DNA from 3 places in the Paenibacillus sp. Y5S-9 genome. Region 1 is predicted to be linked to each of the others. Evidence: riboswitches for the same ligand, from Rfam matches in the RefSeq annotation. Region 1 holds a riboswitch; each other region holds the start of a gene.
What was found. A riboswitch is a leader RNA that binds a small molecule or an ion and turns the genes downstream of it on or off. The one in region 1 is predicted to bind S-adenosylmethionine.
Positions count from the first base shown of each region.

Region 1 (5,967 bases):
GCGACGTCAATGAACATTTTATCCGGTATAATGAATTTAGTTGTGAAATAAGTGTCAAAGTACCGAAACAAGCGGAGAATATTCTTCGCCATCTTAAACCAACAGCGGGTGAGAAAAAATTGAAACACTTAACTTTGTTTAAATGGTTAACCGTATTAACCTGTCTTGTCATGTTTCTGGCCACTTTTGGTGGAGGCATCGTAACCAAAACGGAATCTGGCCTTGGCTGCGGAACGGAATGGCCTTTATGTAACGGAAAACTTGTTCCCGCACATACTGTGGCTTCACTCATTGAATATTCCCATCGCGCTGTAAGCGCACTGGCTGGATTGTTGTCCATTGCCTCGTTTGTTGCTTTTCTGCGGTTTGGCAAGTCACGCCGTGATCTGCAATTGTTTTCTTTCTTAACCTTGGTATTTGTTATCGTACAGGGAATCATGGGGGCTTTTGCCGTTGTCTTTTCCCAATCTTCAGCAGTTATGGCACTGCATTTTGGTTTTGCACTGATTGCTTTTGCCAGTTCCCTAATGATGGCGCTGGGCATAAGGCAGGAGGCAAAAGATGGCGGATTGGAGCGCCTGAATAAATACCCTCGGGTTAGCAGAAAATTCAGGAATCTGGTCTGGTTTTCCACCATTTACACATATCTCGTGGTATACACGGGTGCATTTGTGAGTCACACGGATTCTGCCGGCGGATGTTCCGGATTTCCGCTCTGTAACGGGCAGATTATTCCTGAGCTTTCGGGTGGGGTAGCGGTTGCTTTTGCTCACCGTGCAGCTGCTGCGTCGCTAGTGATTGTTATTGCGATCCTGGGTCACTTCGCTTACCGTAATCATCCGGACAACAAGGAAATGCGTACTCTGGGTGTGGTATCCGTTGTTCTTATTCTGATGCAAGTAGTCATTGGTATTTTCATGATGGTGACAATGAACCGTCCGGAAGTATACATGTTCGTAGCTCTTGCTCATATGCTGGATATCGCCATATTGTTCGGGGTTTTAACCTATATGAGTTTCCTGGTGTACAAGCTGTATCGACCGGTTAATCGGTTCTAAGAGATATATCCATTCTTTATTCAAAGGTAATTGGGCTAAATATGAAAGTCCACCATCCAGTGATGTACATCATTGGACAGGTGGACTTTGTTTGATGTCAGGGGGATCAGGGCAACCTATGGCAAGCAGCAATTACACGGAATGGATGTTGTGTTACGTTTACGGTGATGAATTCTTGTTGATTTGGAAAAGAGGAGGTTAGATATGCTGCGAACGTTGTTGGGGGAAAAACCGCGTATAAACGAGGGTAAATTGAAGGCAGCGATGGACGCAATGGCGCATACGCTTGAGCTATTTCAACGACAAATGCATGTGGACCATGATCCCACGCATGACTATCGGAAACTGTATGTGTGGACTCAGGGACTCATCTCCTCACTGGATGAACTGGAGCAGAGCAGTTTCGCTGCTGCTCATTTTCGTAAAAAGGTCGTTGCAGGTTCAACGGATGATATGACGCCGACTGAAAAAGCCGAGTATGCACGGTATGTGTATTTCTACAAAGATGGCTTTATCCGCTGCTTTGCCATCCTGGATAAAGTGGGCACGGTATTAAATGAAATATTCCAGTTGAATACTTCAAATACCAAAGCGCATTTTTCTTATTTTACTGTGTTAAGGCAGTTCGACTATGCGAGGGAACATCATGATCTTGCGTTGCAATTAATACAGATCAAGGACTCTTATCGTGAGCCGATGAGCAAGCTGCGCAAACGACGTAATATGGAAATTCACTACATGAACTCAGAAATGCACGATGACCTGTGGCAGTTACACCAGACCATGCAAGGTAAAGTGAAATTGGAGGATCTGAATCAGCATGTGCAGGAAATGCGTCAGGGCGTCGATATGGTCTGTGAAACGTTAACAGCCTCTTATAGTTATATCAACAAAATATGGAAAAGAAATAATTCCCTTTGACAAATCGGAATACTTGGAATATACTGAGTTTCAATCGAATGTTACATGGATATAACTGATATTTCGGAAGTTACGTTCACATTATAAAGCATAAACTACATGAACTTATAAAATCCTACAACAACATATTTCTTATCGAGAGCGGCGGAGGGACAGGCCCGATGAAGCCCGGCAACCGATTTGTAACGACATGATACATGTGTCATTCGTTATAGATGTTAGGTGCTAATTCCTACAAAATGGTGCAAGACACGATTTTGGCAGATGAGAAGGTATATTCTTTCACGTGAAGAGCCCTCTTTGTATCTGCAAAGGGCTCTTTTTTTGTACTTTAAGGGGAGTTTTCCTTTAGATCGGGTAAAGATACATGTAGGTGGTTGGAAAGGGGCAAGTGCGATTGATTGAATTAAAAGGTTTAACGAAAACGTACGGCAAAGGGAAAAAATCTACAACAGCGTTATCCGAGCTGAACTTGAGCATCCAAAAGGGTGAAATCTACGGTGTGATTGGCCATTCCGGAGCTGGTAAAAGCACTCTGATTCGCTGTATTAATTTGCTGGAACGGCCTACGGAGGGTGAGGTATGGGTCGACGGAATCAACCTGACTGAACTGAGCAAAACCGAATTGCAGCAACAGAGACGCAAGATCGGGATGATTTTTCAACACTTTAATCTGTTATCTTCGGCAACGGTATATGACAATGTAGCTTTTCCACTAAAGCTTGTGAATACCCCCAAGGAAGCCATTGATCGCAAAGTGAAGGAAATGCTCGCACTGGTTGGTCTGGAGCACCATAGCAGCAAATATCCGGCTCAATTATCAGGTGGACAGAAACAACGTGTAGGGATTGCGAGAGCACTTGCAAGTGATCCGAATGTACTTCTCTGTGATGAGGCTACTTCGGCACTTGATCCGCAGACGACAAATTCAATCCTGAAGTTACTGCTCGACATTAATGAAAAATACAACCTTACGATTGTACTGATTACACATGAGATGCATGTCATTCAGAACATCTGTGACAAGGTGGCTGTCATTCATCAAGGCGGCATTGTGGAACAGGGACCTGTAACAGAAGTGTTCCTGAAGCCCCAACATGCGATTACGCGGGACTTCATGATGCGTGACCATGAAGCTGGACTTGCTCTGGAAGAGACCGCTCTGGCAAATGCAGGCGTTGAATTGCAGGCAGGTGCTGCTTCCAAACTTGTGAAGATATCTTTTCTGGGTAACAAAACGTATGAAGCGATTTTGTCCAGGACGGTACGTAAGACAGGTGTGGATTTTGCTATCCTGCAAGGGACAATCTCTACGATCAAACAGGTTCCTTATGGACAGCTGACCGTTCGGTTCGAGGGTGATTCAAATGCGATTGATCGGACGATATCAGAATTAACCGCAGAGGGACTCGATGTGGAGGTGCTTCGTTAGATGGATTTTTCAACCGTACGTTGGGAAGAGGTTGGTAAAGCTTCCATAGAGACACTGCAAATTCTGGGTGTATCAGGCCTGTTCACCGTTATCTTTGGTTTACCGCTCGGAGTTCTGCTGTTTATGACAGCCCGATCTGCTTCGATTAAGTCACGGACAGTGTACACTATACTATCCCTGATTGTTAATATTTTGCGCTCGGTACCATTTATCATATTAATTGTTGCTCTTATTCCATTTACTCGTATACTCGTCGGTACAGCTACGGGGGTGCTCGGCGTAATACCTCCTTTGGTTATTTCAGCAGCTCCTTATTTCGCTCGTTTGGTTGAGAACACGCTGCGTGAAGTCGATCGGGGTGTCATTGAGGCGGCGCAGGCGATGGGTGCATCAACCGGACAGATTGTAAGACGGGTGTTGTTGCCTGAGGCATTGCCTGGTCTGCTTGCTGGTATAACGATTACCATCGTTACGCTTGTCTCCTATACGGCGATGGCTGGCATGGTTGGTGGTGGAGGTCTGGGAACACTGGCAATTAACTATGGATACTTCCGTTATCAAAATGAAATCATGATTATATCCGTAGTGTCGATGATTATTCTAGTGCAAATTCTCCAGATGGCTGGAGATCGCTTGGTTACATTTTTCACCAGGAAATAACACATAGATAACATGATGGTCATGCAATCACGCGGATGCCACATGAAAAAAATGATTAGAGAAGGGGTTTTACACATGAAAAAATGGTCTTTTGCTCTACTTAGTCTTATGTTGATTGCGGTTCTCGCAGCTTGCGGAAACAACAAGGACGCCGATAGCGGTGCAGACAATTCAGCAGGTGCACCACGTACAGTAGAATTGAAAGTCGGAGCTTCACCTACACCACACGCAGAGATTCTGGAAAGCATCAAGCCTGAACTGGAAGCACAAGGAATTCGTTTGCAAGTCGTTACGTTTAATGACTATGTACAACCTAACCAGCAACTTGCTGACAAAAAATTGGATGCAAACTTTTTCCAGCATCAGCCTTATTTGGACACAGAGAATAAAGAACGTGGATTCAACCTCTTTTCTGTAACACCTGTTCATGTTGAACCTTTTGGCGGCTACTCCAAGAAGATTAAGTCTTTGGATGAATTGGCAGACGGCGCAAAAGTAGCGATTCCGAATGACCCATCCAATGGTGGACGTGCACTGTTGCTGCTCGCGAAGGAAGGTATTATTACGCTGAAAGACAACACAAATATTACATCTACGATTCAAGACATCACAGCCAATCCGAAGAACCTGGATATCATCGAGCTGGATGCAGCTATGATGCCTCGTCAATTGGATGAAGCAGATCTGGTATTCATCAACGCCAACTATGCGCTTGAAGCAAACCTGAATCCGGCAAATGATGCTTTGCTGATCGAAGATCTGCAAGGTAACCCGTACGCAAACATCCTCGTTTCCCGTGAGGACAATAAGGATTCAGATGCCATTCAGAAACTGGCTGCTGCCTTGCACTCCGAAGAAGTGAAAACATTCATCAAAGAGCGTTATAAAGGTGCAGTTGAACCTGCAACTGAATAATTCACGATATGTATGATATGATGAGAAGTTTGTAAGAAATAAAGAAATAAGCCGTATATCTCTTGAGAAGAGATATACGGCTTATTTTATGTTTCCTAATCTGTGCTGACGCGGGGATCAACATAGGTCAAAGTTTTTCCGGTTTATCCACGTCAGATGGATGTCCAGATTGGCGGTAGTAAGATAATTCATTCTGATCAGCATATTGCTGTTCATCCGCTTCTTGCAGGTACGTCCTCTCGGAGGGAGAGAGTGTTTCTTCTTCTCCGTGTGAGCTTTTGATTCTGTATCTGATCCAACCGATCAGCCCAAGGACGACAACGAGGATCAAAGCCCATCCTTTTTTAAGCAAAAGAAGAGCACTGAATTTCTGGGAAGCAGTGTACCCGATCCCGCCCATCAGAAGACTGTTGAGCCCTATGGTGGATGTTTTGTCAGTCGAAGCATTGTACTCCTCATAGGTATATCCTGCATTGATGTTAAGTTGATTAAGGACGGTTTCCTCGAATGCTTGGCGGCTCTGTTGAAAGGTGGTCGTATCTGTGACCAGAATGGCTGTGATGTACCCTTCACGTGTCAGGATTTTTACATTGTAATTGACCATGGATTGCTGATCAGCATTCTTGAAACCGAGGGAGTAGACCAACTGATGTTTGGTACTGTCATATGCCGGTTCGATTTCCCACCCCGTTATGTACGTTCTATATTCAGGATCAAGTTCTCTGTTATCTTCTTCTGTGCCTCGGATATAACTGCTTAACAGTTCTTCGGCACTCAGATTTTGATCGTCATCATGGATATGACCCGTCTTCACGTATTCAAACACAACATACCACGAGCCGAATTCGCTATTACTGGTTAGACTTCCGATTTCGTTCCCGTTAGGTTTGCCCCCGCTGTTAAGTATCGAGCGTTGAGTGTTGGCCTTATCCAGATAGGAATGGCTTTCAGGGACTTCCAGGGTGGCCTTACCGTCCAGAG
Region 1 is NZ_CP145887.1:5,699,699-5,705,665, reverse strand. Features, by position in the region: gene V6669_RS25100 (heme A synthase) at 120-1,058, shown strand; gene V6669_RS25095 (Cthe_2314 family HEPN domain-containing protein) at 1,263-1,979, shown strand; SAM riboswitch class I at 2,109-2,250, shown strand; gene V6669_RS25090 (methionine ABC transporter ATP-binding protein) at 2,377-3,411, shown strand; gene V6669_RS25085 (methionine ABC transporter permease) at 3,412-4,071, shown strand; gene V6669_RS25080 (MetQ/NlpA family ABC transporter substrate-binding protein) at 4,147-4,986, shown strand; gene V6669_RS25075 (DUF2167 domain-containing protein) at 5,114-5,967, opposite strand, start outside.

Region 2 (5,967 bases), 270 kb from region 1:
CAAACGGGGACACAATACTTGGGAATACCTGCAGCTTCACATGCAGAGAAATGGTGGGGTGGGAACATGTGGTCAACAATTCTATCCTACGTGCCAGATTCGTCCATATGGATTCAGGCATTCTTGGTCTTGATTATTCCGATTGGGATTACCATGACCATGCGCTGGATCAATGCCGCCATAAAGCGTGGAAGCTTCTCGCGTTCGAAGCAACCTGCTGTATCCTCGGAGGATATCTCGCCAGCAGCCAAAGGACAGGGTCAAGGAACCGAAACGGGCCATTATGCCAATATTAAATTAACCGAGAAGTACAATACCAATCTGATTAGCGTAAAAGAAAGCTTTGGACAAAATGCAGATGTGCATATTCGGGAATTTACCATTAGGGGAACGAATACACGGGCTGCGGTCATCTATACCGAAGGCTTGGTAGATCAAGATTTGATTGATGATCACTTGATTACACCGTTGATGTTAGAAGGGGTTCCCATGCTTAAACAGGAAGGATTCCTCCATCCGGACAACGCCCACTTATTGTCGGCATATCTGCAAGATCAATTACTTCCTGTCAGTCTGGTTGAGGAGACGAAGTCCCTTCAAGAGCTTGCAGTAGGTGTACTTTTTGGGAAAAATGCGCTTTTGGTCGATGGACTGCCGGGTGCTTTATTAATTGGAGCCCATAAGATCAAAACAAGAGGTATGAATGAACCCCTGTCTGAGGGATTGCTTCGTGGGCCACGTATTGGTTTTACAGAGCAATTAAGCGATAATACAGGCATTTTGCGTCGTTATGGAAGTGATCAGAGCCTGTTTATTAAGAAGTATGAAGTGGGTTCACGGATCAAAAAAGATTTGGCGATAGCCTATATTCAGGATATTGCCGATCCTAATCTCGTGGCTGAAGTATGCAAGCGAATTGAAGAGATGGATATGGATTCGATGCTGGAATCTGGTTATGTGGAACAACTCATTGAAGATAATACACTGAGTCCCTTTCAGCAGGTTCTGAATACGGAAAGACCTGACCGGGTAATCGGTGCTTTGCTTGAAGGTCGAGTGGCTATTTTATTGGATGGAACGCCATTTGTCCTCGTGGTACCGGTGACCTTCAGCATGTTGCTCCAATCTCCTGAGGATTACTATGAACGCTGGATTCCCGGTACATTTCTCCGGGTCCTGAGGTTTATGTCCGCCATGCTGGCCCTTCTTGCTCCAGCGCTCTATGTCTCTTTTATATCGTTTCATCCGGGGTTGATTCCGACCAAGCTGGTACTGACGATTATAGAAACCCGGACTGGAGTACCGTTTCCTTCTATTATAGAAGTGCTGATCATGGAGCTCTCCATTGAGATCCTGAGAGAGGCGGGAATACGTTTACCCAAGCCGATTGGACCTGCGATGGGTATCGTTGGCGGTTTGATTATTGGTCAAGCTGCCGTACAGGCGGGAATCATCAGTCAGTTTCTTGTTATCGTTGTAGCTGTTACAGCCATATCCTCTTTCACGATTCCTGTCTATAGTGCGGGATTAACGCTACGGATTCTCCGGTTTGCTGCCATGTTTAGTGCTGCAATACTAGGTCTGTTTGGTGTCGTTATGTTCTTCTTGCTGGTTTGTACACATCTTGCACGACTCTCCAGCTTTGGAGTGCCTTATGTCGCACCAGCTGTTCCATATCACTTGAGTGATTGGAAAGATTTTGTCATTCGTGCTCCACTCAACATGATGAGAAGACGTCCCGAGATGACGAATCCGGTAGATGCAGATCGCAAGAAGTAGACAATCCACAGAAGGTCTGGAGGTACAACAAAGTGAATGACTCGCGAGTGAAAATTAACACCACACAGGCCGTTGTTATTATCGTTAACTACATGCTTGGAGCGGGTATTCTGACGTTACCTCGAACAACTAGCAGAGCCGTTGGAACGCCGGACGTCTGGATTTCCATCCTGCTGTCAGGGCTCATTGTCACAGGTATTGGTCTGATTTTGGTTACCCTGTGCCGCAGATTTCCTGAGAAAACCGTGTTCCAGTTTACCCGGGAGATCACCGGGCGCTGGATTGCTTACATACTGGGTTGTGTGACAATTTTGTATTTTATGATCATTTCAGCATTCGAAATTAGAGTCATGGCCGATGTCACGGGGATGTATCTGCTTGAGCGCACGCCTACATGGGCTATTGTAATGGTATTTATGTGGATAGGCATCTATATGATCTCCGGTGGGCTTGGTGTCATTATTCGCGTGTTTGAGATCATCCTGCCGATCACCTTGATTATATTTGTCATGGAGATATTGCTCAGTAATCAGCTCTTCGAAATTAGTAACCTCAGACCCGTATTGGGTGAGGGCATCATGCCTGTACTCAAAGGGCTGAAACCATCGCTACTGTCGTATACCGGTTACGAAGTTATGCTGGTCATCACTGCATATATGCAAGATCCGAAGAAAAGCAACAAGGCGATGACATGGGGGTTAACTATCTCTACAATGGTATATCTGATCACTGTTGTAATGGTCGTAGGCAGTTTGTCCTTGGATGGAATTAAGACCAGAACATGGCCAACATTGGATCTGGTACGAAGTTTTGAGATACAGGGACTGATATTTGAACGTTTCGAATCGTTATTGCTGGTGATCTGGATTATGCAGATTTTCTCGACATTTGCCATTACCCATTACTGTGCTTCCGTAGGAATCCGGGACTTGTTTCGGGCAAAGAAGATACGCTGGATTATGTATGCCCTGCTTCCATTCATTTATCTGACGGCAATGATGCCTAAAACAGTGTTTGAAACTTTTGCACTGGGCGATATGCTAGGTAACGTATCTGTAGTTTTGTTCGCTATATTACCTCTGGTATTGTTGCTTATCAGCATAATTCGCAAAAAAGGAGGCAAACACGCATGATTTCATTCCGCCTGTGCTTAAGAGTAACTTGTGCTGTGTTCATCCTGTGTATAATATCAGGTTGTTGGAGCAGCCGCGAGATAGAAGATCTAAGCTTGTATGTAGGTCTCGGGATTGACGTTGGAAAAGAGACCGATTTCGAGAAGAAGATTTCAGCGCAGGGTGGGCATTATCCCAAACAAAACAATGTCACAGCAACCGTTCAGATTGCCCCTGGGAATTCTAGCAGTCAAAAAAGTCAGCAATCTGGTTCACCCTCTTCTGGCAAAGAGTCTTATTCCAATGAGCAGCTTACGGGAGATTCCATGCTGCAAATTTTTCGTCAGTTTGCTTTGCGGCGAGATCGTCCACTCATTGGACATCATCTGAAGGTTATTGTGATCTCCAAGGATATTGCCAAAAAGTATGGACTGATTCAATTGCTCGATTTTGTACTCCGGGATAACGATATTCGACCGAACTGTCTTGTACTGATTAGTCACCAGCGGGCGGTTGATGTGCTTACCTCAGATGATCCTTCCCGTATTCCTGCATTTTACCTTACAGGCATTACGAACAATGCATACATTTCCAACAAGATTCTGGAACCCGTTTCGCTGGCAAAACTGGATGCACAGATGCAGTCCGGGTCCAGTTTTCTGCTTCAAAATGTGCTGAATGCCAATGGAGAGGACAAGTTCTCCGGGGGCAGCATATTTGCTGCAAATACAACCAAATTTCTGGGGGAACTCAGCCAAACTGATTTGGAAGCTCTGTCCTGGCTTATGCCTAAAAAACAAGGTGGTGTCATAAAAACATATAGTAAGGAGGGTTTCACGATACTCTATGAAATCAAGAAGAAGAAAATCAAAATCATTCCGAAGGTTAATGGCGATGATATCTCGTTCCATGTGAAGGCAGAGTCTGAAGGATGGCTAATGGAGGATTGGCGGGCACCGGAAGAAGAGGAAAAGGGTGCATATCTGAAAGAAATGGAAAACGATTTTGCTGAACTGGTCGAGCAACAGATCAAACAGTTACTATACAAGCTCCAACATACCTACAAAGTCGATGTTGCTGGTTTCCGCGATAGCATTCGTATTAAATATCCAAAAACGTGGAAGAAGGTTAAAGGGAACTGGGATGAAATCTTTGCTACTATACCCATTACGTATGAGGTAAAGACCTCCATCATCAATCCGGGGTCTTCTACGGAATAGCGAGGTGTGCCATTTATTATTTAAATGTTGACACATTCATGATCAATCGCTATATTTATAAAAAATCATTTTCTTATCCAGAGAGGTGGAGGGACTGGCCCTTAGAAACCTCAGCAACAGATCTGAAGGATACTGTGCTAATTCCAGCGGGTGAAAGCCTGATAGATAGGAGCGTTTGTTTTTATTTGTCAGTAACGGCGCACTCTTTAGGAAGAGTGGGTCTTTTTTGTTTTTTCTGGATGAAGAAGTAGGGGAGCAGCAGGTATGGAGAACAACAACGACAAAGGGCATTTTCAGCGAAAAATGCAGGCACGGCATGTGGTCATGCTCTCTCTCGGAGGAGTCATTGGAACGGGATTATTCCTCAGCTCAGGTTACACCATTCAGCAGGCGGGACCACTGGGAACCATTCTGTCCTATCTGATCGGAGCCATCGTTGTATATCTGGTGATGCTCTGTCTTGGTGAACTGTCTGTTCATATGCCAGAGACGGGAGCATTTCATAGTTATGCAGCCAAATATATCGGACCGGCAACAGGTTACACGGTGGCTTGGTTATACTGGTTAACCTGGACTGTTGCGCTTGGCTCCGAATTCACAGCCGCCGGATTGCTGATGCAGCGCTGGTTCCCATCGGTAAACGTATGGATATGGAGCGCGCTCTTTGCAGTGATGATCTTTTTGTTCAATGCTTTAACGGTGAAATTATTTGCGGAATCCGAGTTCTGGTTCTCATCTGTGAAGGTAGTTACTATTGTAATCTTCATTATTATCGGTGGCGCAGCCATGTTTGGTATCATTCCCATGGCGGATTCTGAACCGGCTCCATTTCTATCAAATATTACCGCATCCGGGTGGTTCCCTCATGGGGCTACAGCGATATTGATGACCATGCTTGCTGTAAACTTTGCCTTCTCAGGCACCGAGTTAATCGGCATTGCCGCCGGTGAGACGGAGAATCCGGAAAAGACGATACCAAAAGCTATTCATACAACGCTGTGGCGTTTGGTTATTTTCTTCATCGGAACGATTATTATCTTGTCGGCCTTGCTGCCCATGTCGGATGCCAGTGTACTGGAAAGTCCGTTTGTAGCGGTAATGGAGCGGGTGGGTGTACCCTATGCAGCAGACATTATGAACTTTGTTATTCTGACGGCGATTCTCTCTGCTGCCAATTCAGGCCTATATGCATCTTCACGGATGCTCTGGTCTTTGGCTGACAAAAAAACGATCTCTCCGTGGTTTGCCAAATTGACCAAAAGCGGGGTACCGCTGAATGCACTTCTGATCAGTATGGTCGGTGGTGCGCTGGCCTTGCTGTCCAGCATCATTGCGCCAGGTACCGTGTATATTACACTGGTTTCCATTTCAGGTCTGGCTGTCGTTGCGGTATGGATGAGCATCAGTGCCTCCCAATACATGTTCCGCAGACAATATATCCGGGAAGGACATGCGGTCAAAGATCTGGTTTATCGCACACCGCTGTATCCGGTGGTACCGATTGTTTCATTTATTTTATGCCTGGCTTCATGCATAGGTATTGCCTTTGACCCGACACAGCGGATTGCGCTGTATTGTGGGGTTCCATTTATTGCAGTATGTTACGCTGCTTATTATCTGACAGAACGTGTGAATAAGAAAAGAGGACAAGTACATGACTCAAGCACAACAGACTAATCCCATAGAACAGATCCTGCGTAAACATCCGGTCATGATTCTGGATGGAGCGCTGGCCACGGAACTCGAACAGTATGGCTGTGATCTGGATGATCCACTGTGGTCGGCCCGTGTATTGCTCGAGAATCCAGATGTTATCGTTCAGGTCCATGCGGATTATTTCCGCGCAGGAGCCGACT
Region 2 is NZ_CP145887.1:5,969,059-5,975,025, reverse strand. Features, by position in the region: gene V6669_RS26410 (spore germination protein) at 67-1,779, shown strand; gene V6669_RS26405 (spore germination protein) at 1,812-2,912, shown strand; gene V6669_RS26400 (Ger(x)C family spore germination protein) at 2,909-4,111, shown strand; SAM riboswitch class I at 4,182-4,283, shown strand; gene mmuP (S-methylmethionine permease) at 4,376-5,788, shown strand; gene mmuM (homocysteine S-methyltransferase) at 5,766-5,967, shown strand, end outside.
Region 2: it holds a riboswitch for S-adenosylmethionine, as region 1 does, so the genes downstream of both, mmuP (S-methylmethionine permease) here and V6669_RS25090 (methionine ABC transporter ATP-binding protein) in region 1, are expected to answer to the same signal.

Region 3 (5,967 bases), 3.2 Mb from region 1:
TGCTTGCTCCAAATCTACAATGAGATCTTCGATATCTTCCAGACCTACGGAGAAGCGCAGCAACCCGTCTGTAATGCCACGGTCACGGCGAACCTCAGCTGGCATTGCCGCATGAGACATCATGGCTGGGTAGGACAGAATACTCTCCACAGCTCCCAAGCTTACAGCAACAATGGGTAGCTTCACCCGGTTAAGAACTGCTTTTGCGCGATCGCCTGAACCGACGTCAAATGAAACGACAGCTCCATATCCTGTGGACTGGCGCTCATGTGCCTCACGGCCCGGATGATCCTCCAGTCCAGGATAAAAGACAGCGGTAATATCACTACGCTCATTAAGCCATGCCGCAAGTTTAGCTGTGCTCCGTTCACTATGAGCCATGCGAGCCCCCAAGGTTTTCATCCCGCGCATCAGAAGCCAGGATTCTTGTGCCCCGAGTACAGTTCCAAGTCCATTTTGTAACTGTTTCAGTTGTACGCCAAGTGATTCCGTGCGAGCAACGGCTAACCCTGCCAGTACATCACTATGACCTCCGAGAAACTTCGTAGCACTATGTACGACGATGTCCACACCAAGCTCAATTGGACGCTGATAGTACGGAGTCATAAAGGTGTTATCCAGAATCGTGATCAGGTCATGTTCCTTCGACCAGTCAGTTACAGCAGCGATATCCGTAATTCGCAGTGTAGGGTTGGACGGTGTTTCCATATAAACTGCCTTGGTGTTTGGCTTGAGTGCCGCTTTTACTTCATCTATATTGGTCATGTCTACAAAGGTTGTCTCGATCTGCATACGGCTTAATATGGAAGTAAGCAAACGATACGTTCCTCCATATACATCTTCCGTTACAATCATGTGATCTCCTGCGGAGAACATCATGAACACGCTGGAGATCGCCGCCATTCCCGATGAATAGGCGAATCCCCGTGCTCCGCCCTCCAGCAGTGTGATGTAATCTTCCAAAGCCTGGCGTGTCGGATTACCCGAACGACTGTAATCATGTTGAGGCGGATTGAAGATATCAAAATGATGGAAGGTTGAAGCTTGATAGATTGGTACACTGGAGGCTCCAGTTGTTTTGTCGATCTCATCACCAAAATGAAGCAATTTGGTATCAAATTTCAACTCGGAATTCGGCTTGTTGTTGGACTCACTCATGAGTGCACGCCTCCTTCAACTTCCTGTTGTGCAGCAGTAAGAGCATTGCCAAGATCTGCAATCAGATCATCCGCATGTTCAATGCCTACGGAGAACCGGAGCAGTCGATCATCCACACCTACAGCATCACGAATTTCAAGCGGAATATCCGCATGCGTTTGTACCGCTGGGTAGGTCATGAGGGATTCCACTCCACCGAGACTTTCGGCAAAAGCAATCAGTTTGATATGACGCAGCAATGGTTCAACATAACGTGCATCCTTCACTTTGAAAGAGAAGATACCTGTGTTACCCGTGGATTGTTTATTCTGCACCTCATACCCCGGATGATCCGACAGGCCTGGATGGTACACTTCACCCACCGCTGGATGCTCAAGCAAATATTTGGCAATGGTAAGCGCATTGTATTCATGACGCTCCATGCGAAGAGCCAGCGTTTTCATACCTTTCATCAACTGGTAGGAGTCACTTGGTGACAATACCGCTCCAATGGAATTATGCAGGAATGCCATCTCTGCAGATAATGCCTCACCCTTGGTTATAATTAGTCCGGCCAGCACATCATTGTGTCCGCCCAGATATTTGGTAGCGCTATGAATGATGATATCGGCACCGAGTTCAATCGGACGTTGGAAAAATGGAGTCAACAACGTGTTGTCAACAATGGTCAACAGGTTGTAACTTTTCGCCCAGGAAGCAACGGCTTCCACATCGGTGATCATCATCAGTGGATTGGTTGGTGTCTCAATGAATACAGCTTTGGTATTCGGCTGACGAACCTTCTCCAATGCTGCAAGGTCATTTGTGTCCACATAACTTGCAGTTACGCCGAAACGGGACAAGATGCGTTCAAGCAGACGATAGGTTCCACCATACAGATCCAGCGATACAATCAGATGATCCCCTTGACCAAACATGGCAAAAATCGTTTGCAGTGCGGCCATACCCGAGCTACAGGCAAACCCTGCATCACCGGACTCCAGCGCTGCAGCCGCTTCTTCCAACACTTTACGGGTTGGATTAGTTGTACGAATATAATCAAACCCCGTGCTTTGTCCAAGCTTCGGGTGGCGAAACGCAGTGGATTGATAGATCGGAAAGTTAATGGCGCCTGTTACCGGTTCATTGATGGACCCAATTTGTGCTAAGCGGCTTTCGATTTTCAACTTGTTGTTGTCTTCCATTGCTGCATCCTCCTGTAATCTCGATTAGATTTGCGGGCCAATATCGTAAGGTGTTTCTTGATACACATAGTAATTGAGCCAGTTAGAGAATAATAAGTTGGCATGAGCGCGCCAAGTAGCCGGTGGCACACGGGAAGGATCGTCATTCGGATAATAATGTCTAGGCAATGCGATATCCAACCCTTTGGCTGTATCCCTGTCATACTCCCACTTTAATGAGAACGGGTCATACTCGGCATGTCCTGTGGCAAAAATCTGTTTGCCGTCTTTGGTAGCAACCAGGAAGATCCCCGCTTCCTCGGATTCAGCCAAAATCTCTAAATTCTCATTCTTTTCAATATCTTCGCGTCTCACTTCCGTATGACGGGAATGTGGAACGTTGAATACTTCATCGAATCCACGCAACAACGGAACATGTGGTTTATTGATGGTATGCGGGAAAACGCCAAAACACTTTTCATCCAGTGCAACCTTAGGTACGTCAAAATGATGGTATAAACCTGCCTGGGAAGCCCAACATATGTGGAGGGTTGAAGTCACATTAGTTTTGGTCCATTCAAAGATCTCCTGGATTTCATTCCAATAGTTCACGTCTTCGAAATCCATCTGTTCCACCGGGGCACCCGTAATGATCATTCCATCGAAACGACGGTGCTCAATCTCATCAAAGGTTTTATAGAACAGATCCAAATACTCCTGAGACGTATTCTTCGACGTATGGGATTTGGGATGTACGAGAACGACATCCACCTGAATAGGCGTGTTTCCCACCAGACGAAGCAATTGTGTTTCGGTCGTTTCCTTTGTGGGCATCAGGTTTAATATAGCGATACGGAGTGGACGAATATCCTGCTGATATGCAGAAGTTTCATCCATGACGAAGATATTCTCTCCTTCAAGTACTTCTTTTGCTGGTAGAGTATCGGGTATTTTGATTGGCATAGTAAGTCTAACTCCTCCTTTTGCATAGATAGATGCAGCCACCCCTGGCTTGATGTCTTCACATCAATACAGGTATAGACTGCCTTGAGCTTGTAAAAACATTGAATTGCTCTTTCATCCAACGTTACAAACAACCTCAAGTTCCTTAGCGAAAATCACTGCTGAGAAGTCGGGGCATATAACAAAGACCTTCCTCGGATTTCGAGAAAGGTCATATGTAAAAAAGATATGCGCCTCTCTCATCTCTCAGTTACAACAGTGCCACTTGACACTTAGTCGCTGCAAGAATTAGCACCGTGCGGTATACCGCCGGTTGCCGGGTTTCATCGGGCCAGTCCCTCCACCTACTCTTGATAAGATTTCGCTGTATTAGATTGTAATTAGATATGGTTCACCGTCTACTTTATTACATTAATGCCCTCACGTCAAGATGCAGTTCGATGTCTGCTTCCCAGATCGGAACCGTTCATCATCCGTTGTCATACACTGCCTCAGGGCGCGAAATAGACACATTTTTGCGCTTGAAAGCACCTTGTACCAGCGGTATACTAAACAAGGTGTTATAAACCCTTATGTGAGAGGTGACATATTAAATGGATGGCGACCCGAGGCCTGACTGGCAGCCGAATTCCGACAAACTGCATAGAGAATTGACATCAGCATGCCGGCAGCGGGACGTGACTTCCGTTTGATTATATAGTGAACGCAGCCCTGATCTCCAGGCTCCGCTGCCGACCGGCTGATTTGTTCTTTTTGCGCCCATAATGATAATATCCGCCAAGTTGGCGGGTGCAGAAGGAGTAGATTGACGATGAAAATCCGGTTGGTAAACAACGGTGTATTTATTCCGGTGGACGACATTCAGCAGGCGCTGACTCCACCAGCGGAAGGATTTTACTGGATTGATGCAGACGTAGACGATTTGGCGGTACTTCAGCCGCTGTTCTTGATGCATGATCTGGCTGTGGAAGACTGTCTCAGTGACGAAGAACAACGTCCGAAGATTGAAATTTATGAGAACCATTATTTTATTGTAATTAATAGTATCCGTTTCGATGATGAAGAAATATTTCTACGTGCGGTGAACTTGTTCCTCGGCAGACATTTCATTATTAGTGTTACAAAGCAAAAGGTCAGCGAATTGCGTACACTGAAACCAATCCTGTGGGAACAGGAAATCAGTACACCGGATCGTCTGCTGTATTTGCTGGTTGACTTGATTGTTGATAATTATTTCACCGTAGGTGACCGAATTGAAGCACGGATCGAGAAGCTTGAGGAAGACATTCTGATGCACACCAAAAAGTCACATCTGAATGAAATCATCGGGCTGCGCAGTGAGATTCTGTGGCTGAAGAAAGTGCTCGGACCTCAGAAAGAGGTCATTAACACCCTGAACAAAAAAGATCTGCGTCTCATCGATGATCAACTGCAAAAGTATTTCAGTGACATCTATGAGAATGCTGTAAAAATATCTGAAACCTTTGAGACTTATCGCGACCTGATGGGCAACTTGCGAGAAGCCTACCAATCCAGTATTGCGAACCGGGCGAATGAGATCATGCGTGTATTTACCGCCATTACCACGGTCTTCATGCCGCTGACGGTCATTACCGGTATATACGGCATGAACTTTACGAATATGCCAGAGCTTAACTGGAAATACAGCTATTTTGTTGTGATTGGCCTGATGGTTACTCTGGGCCTAAGCATGTTCTTCATTTTCCGCAAGAAAGACTGGGTATGAACCCGTATGAAATAACAAAGACGAAGCGCTCCTCTTGGAGAAACGCCTCGTCTTTTTTTCATTTCTAATCATTAACCAACTTGCTTCTCTGTCTCTGCGTGCCGACGAAAGCGGATTCGAATCATGCGAAGTCTTTCATAGACCTGCTCCAGACTCCCTCCATCGGGTTTCTCTCCTCCATACACCTTATGTAATACTGGCTTCAGGAACGTATCTCCCAGCTCCTCATACGCACTCCATACGGCCTCTTGTTCGTTCTCTGGCATCACTGCCAGCTCCACATCAAGAAGACAATCGGTGTCATAACCTTCATGATCCAGTGCCTCTAACAACTCAACCAACTCGCGTCGGGATAATCCGGATCGATTAACAATCTCCTCTAATGTATACCCTTCCTTCATGCCTTCAAGCACCTGCTTACGCGTGGTGAACTTATCAAGTTCCTGCTTGTACTTCTGCTCTCTCTGCTTGTATAACCAACTCTCATACTCTTCTTCCTTCAGCGCCGTGTATACCCAGTCCAGCGGGAATGTCGTTGAACGCTCCAACCCGTTTGTAATCTCCATCCATTCCGTACCATACTCAGTCGCTTTGCTCTCTCCTACGCCCGGCAGTTGCATCAGTTCATCCAGCGATTGCGGAACAAAAGCACTGATCAAACGCAGCAGACGATTCGTTGCAATAAAATACGGTGCCTTCCGGTCAGACACAGCTCTCTTCCTGCGCCATGTGCACAGATCCGTATATAATTGCTCATTGCCGTATAACTCACTGTAACAATGGAGCCGCTGTCCACCATAACTGCGTGATTTCAGATCATCATTCTCATGAAATAACCCCTGCAACTGCGGTCGGTACCCCTCACTCATCTGTATGGCAAGCTGATGACGGTAAATATGAAGCAGCTCCTCCCAAGAAGTCCCTTCATACCAGATG
Region 3 is NZ_CP145887.1:1,976,852-1,982,818, reverse strand. Features, by position in the region: gene V6669_RS08910 (aminotransferase class I/II-fold pyridoxal phosphate-dependent enzyme) at 1-1,158, opposite strand, end outside; gene V6669_RS08905 (PLP-dependent transferase) at 1,155-2,342, opposite strand; gene metA (homoserine O-succinyltransferase) at 2,367-3,284, opposite strand; SAM riboswitch class I at 3,521-3,644, opposite strand; gene corA (magnesium/cobalt transporter CorA) at 4,096-5,031, shown strand; gene V6669_RS08890 (HRDC domain-containing protein) at 5,103-5,967, opposite strand, start outside.
Region 3: it holds a riboswitch for S-adenosylmethionine, as region 1 does, so the genes downstream of both, metA (homoserine O-succinyltransferase) here and V6669_RS25090 (methionine ABC transporter ATP-binding protein) in region 1, are expected to answer to the same signal.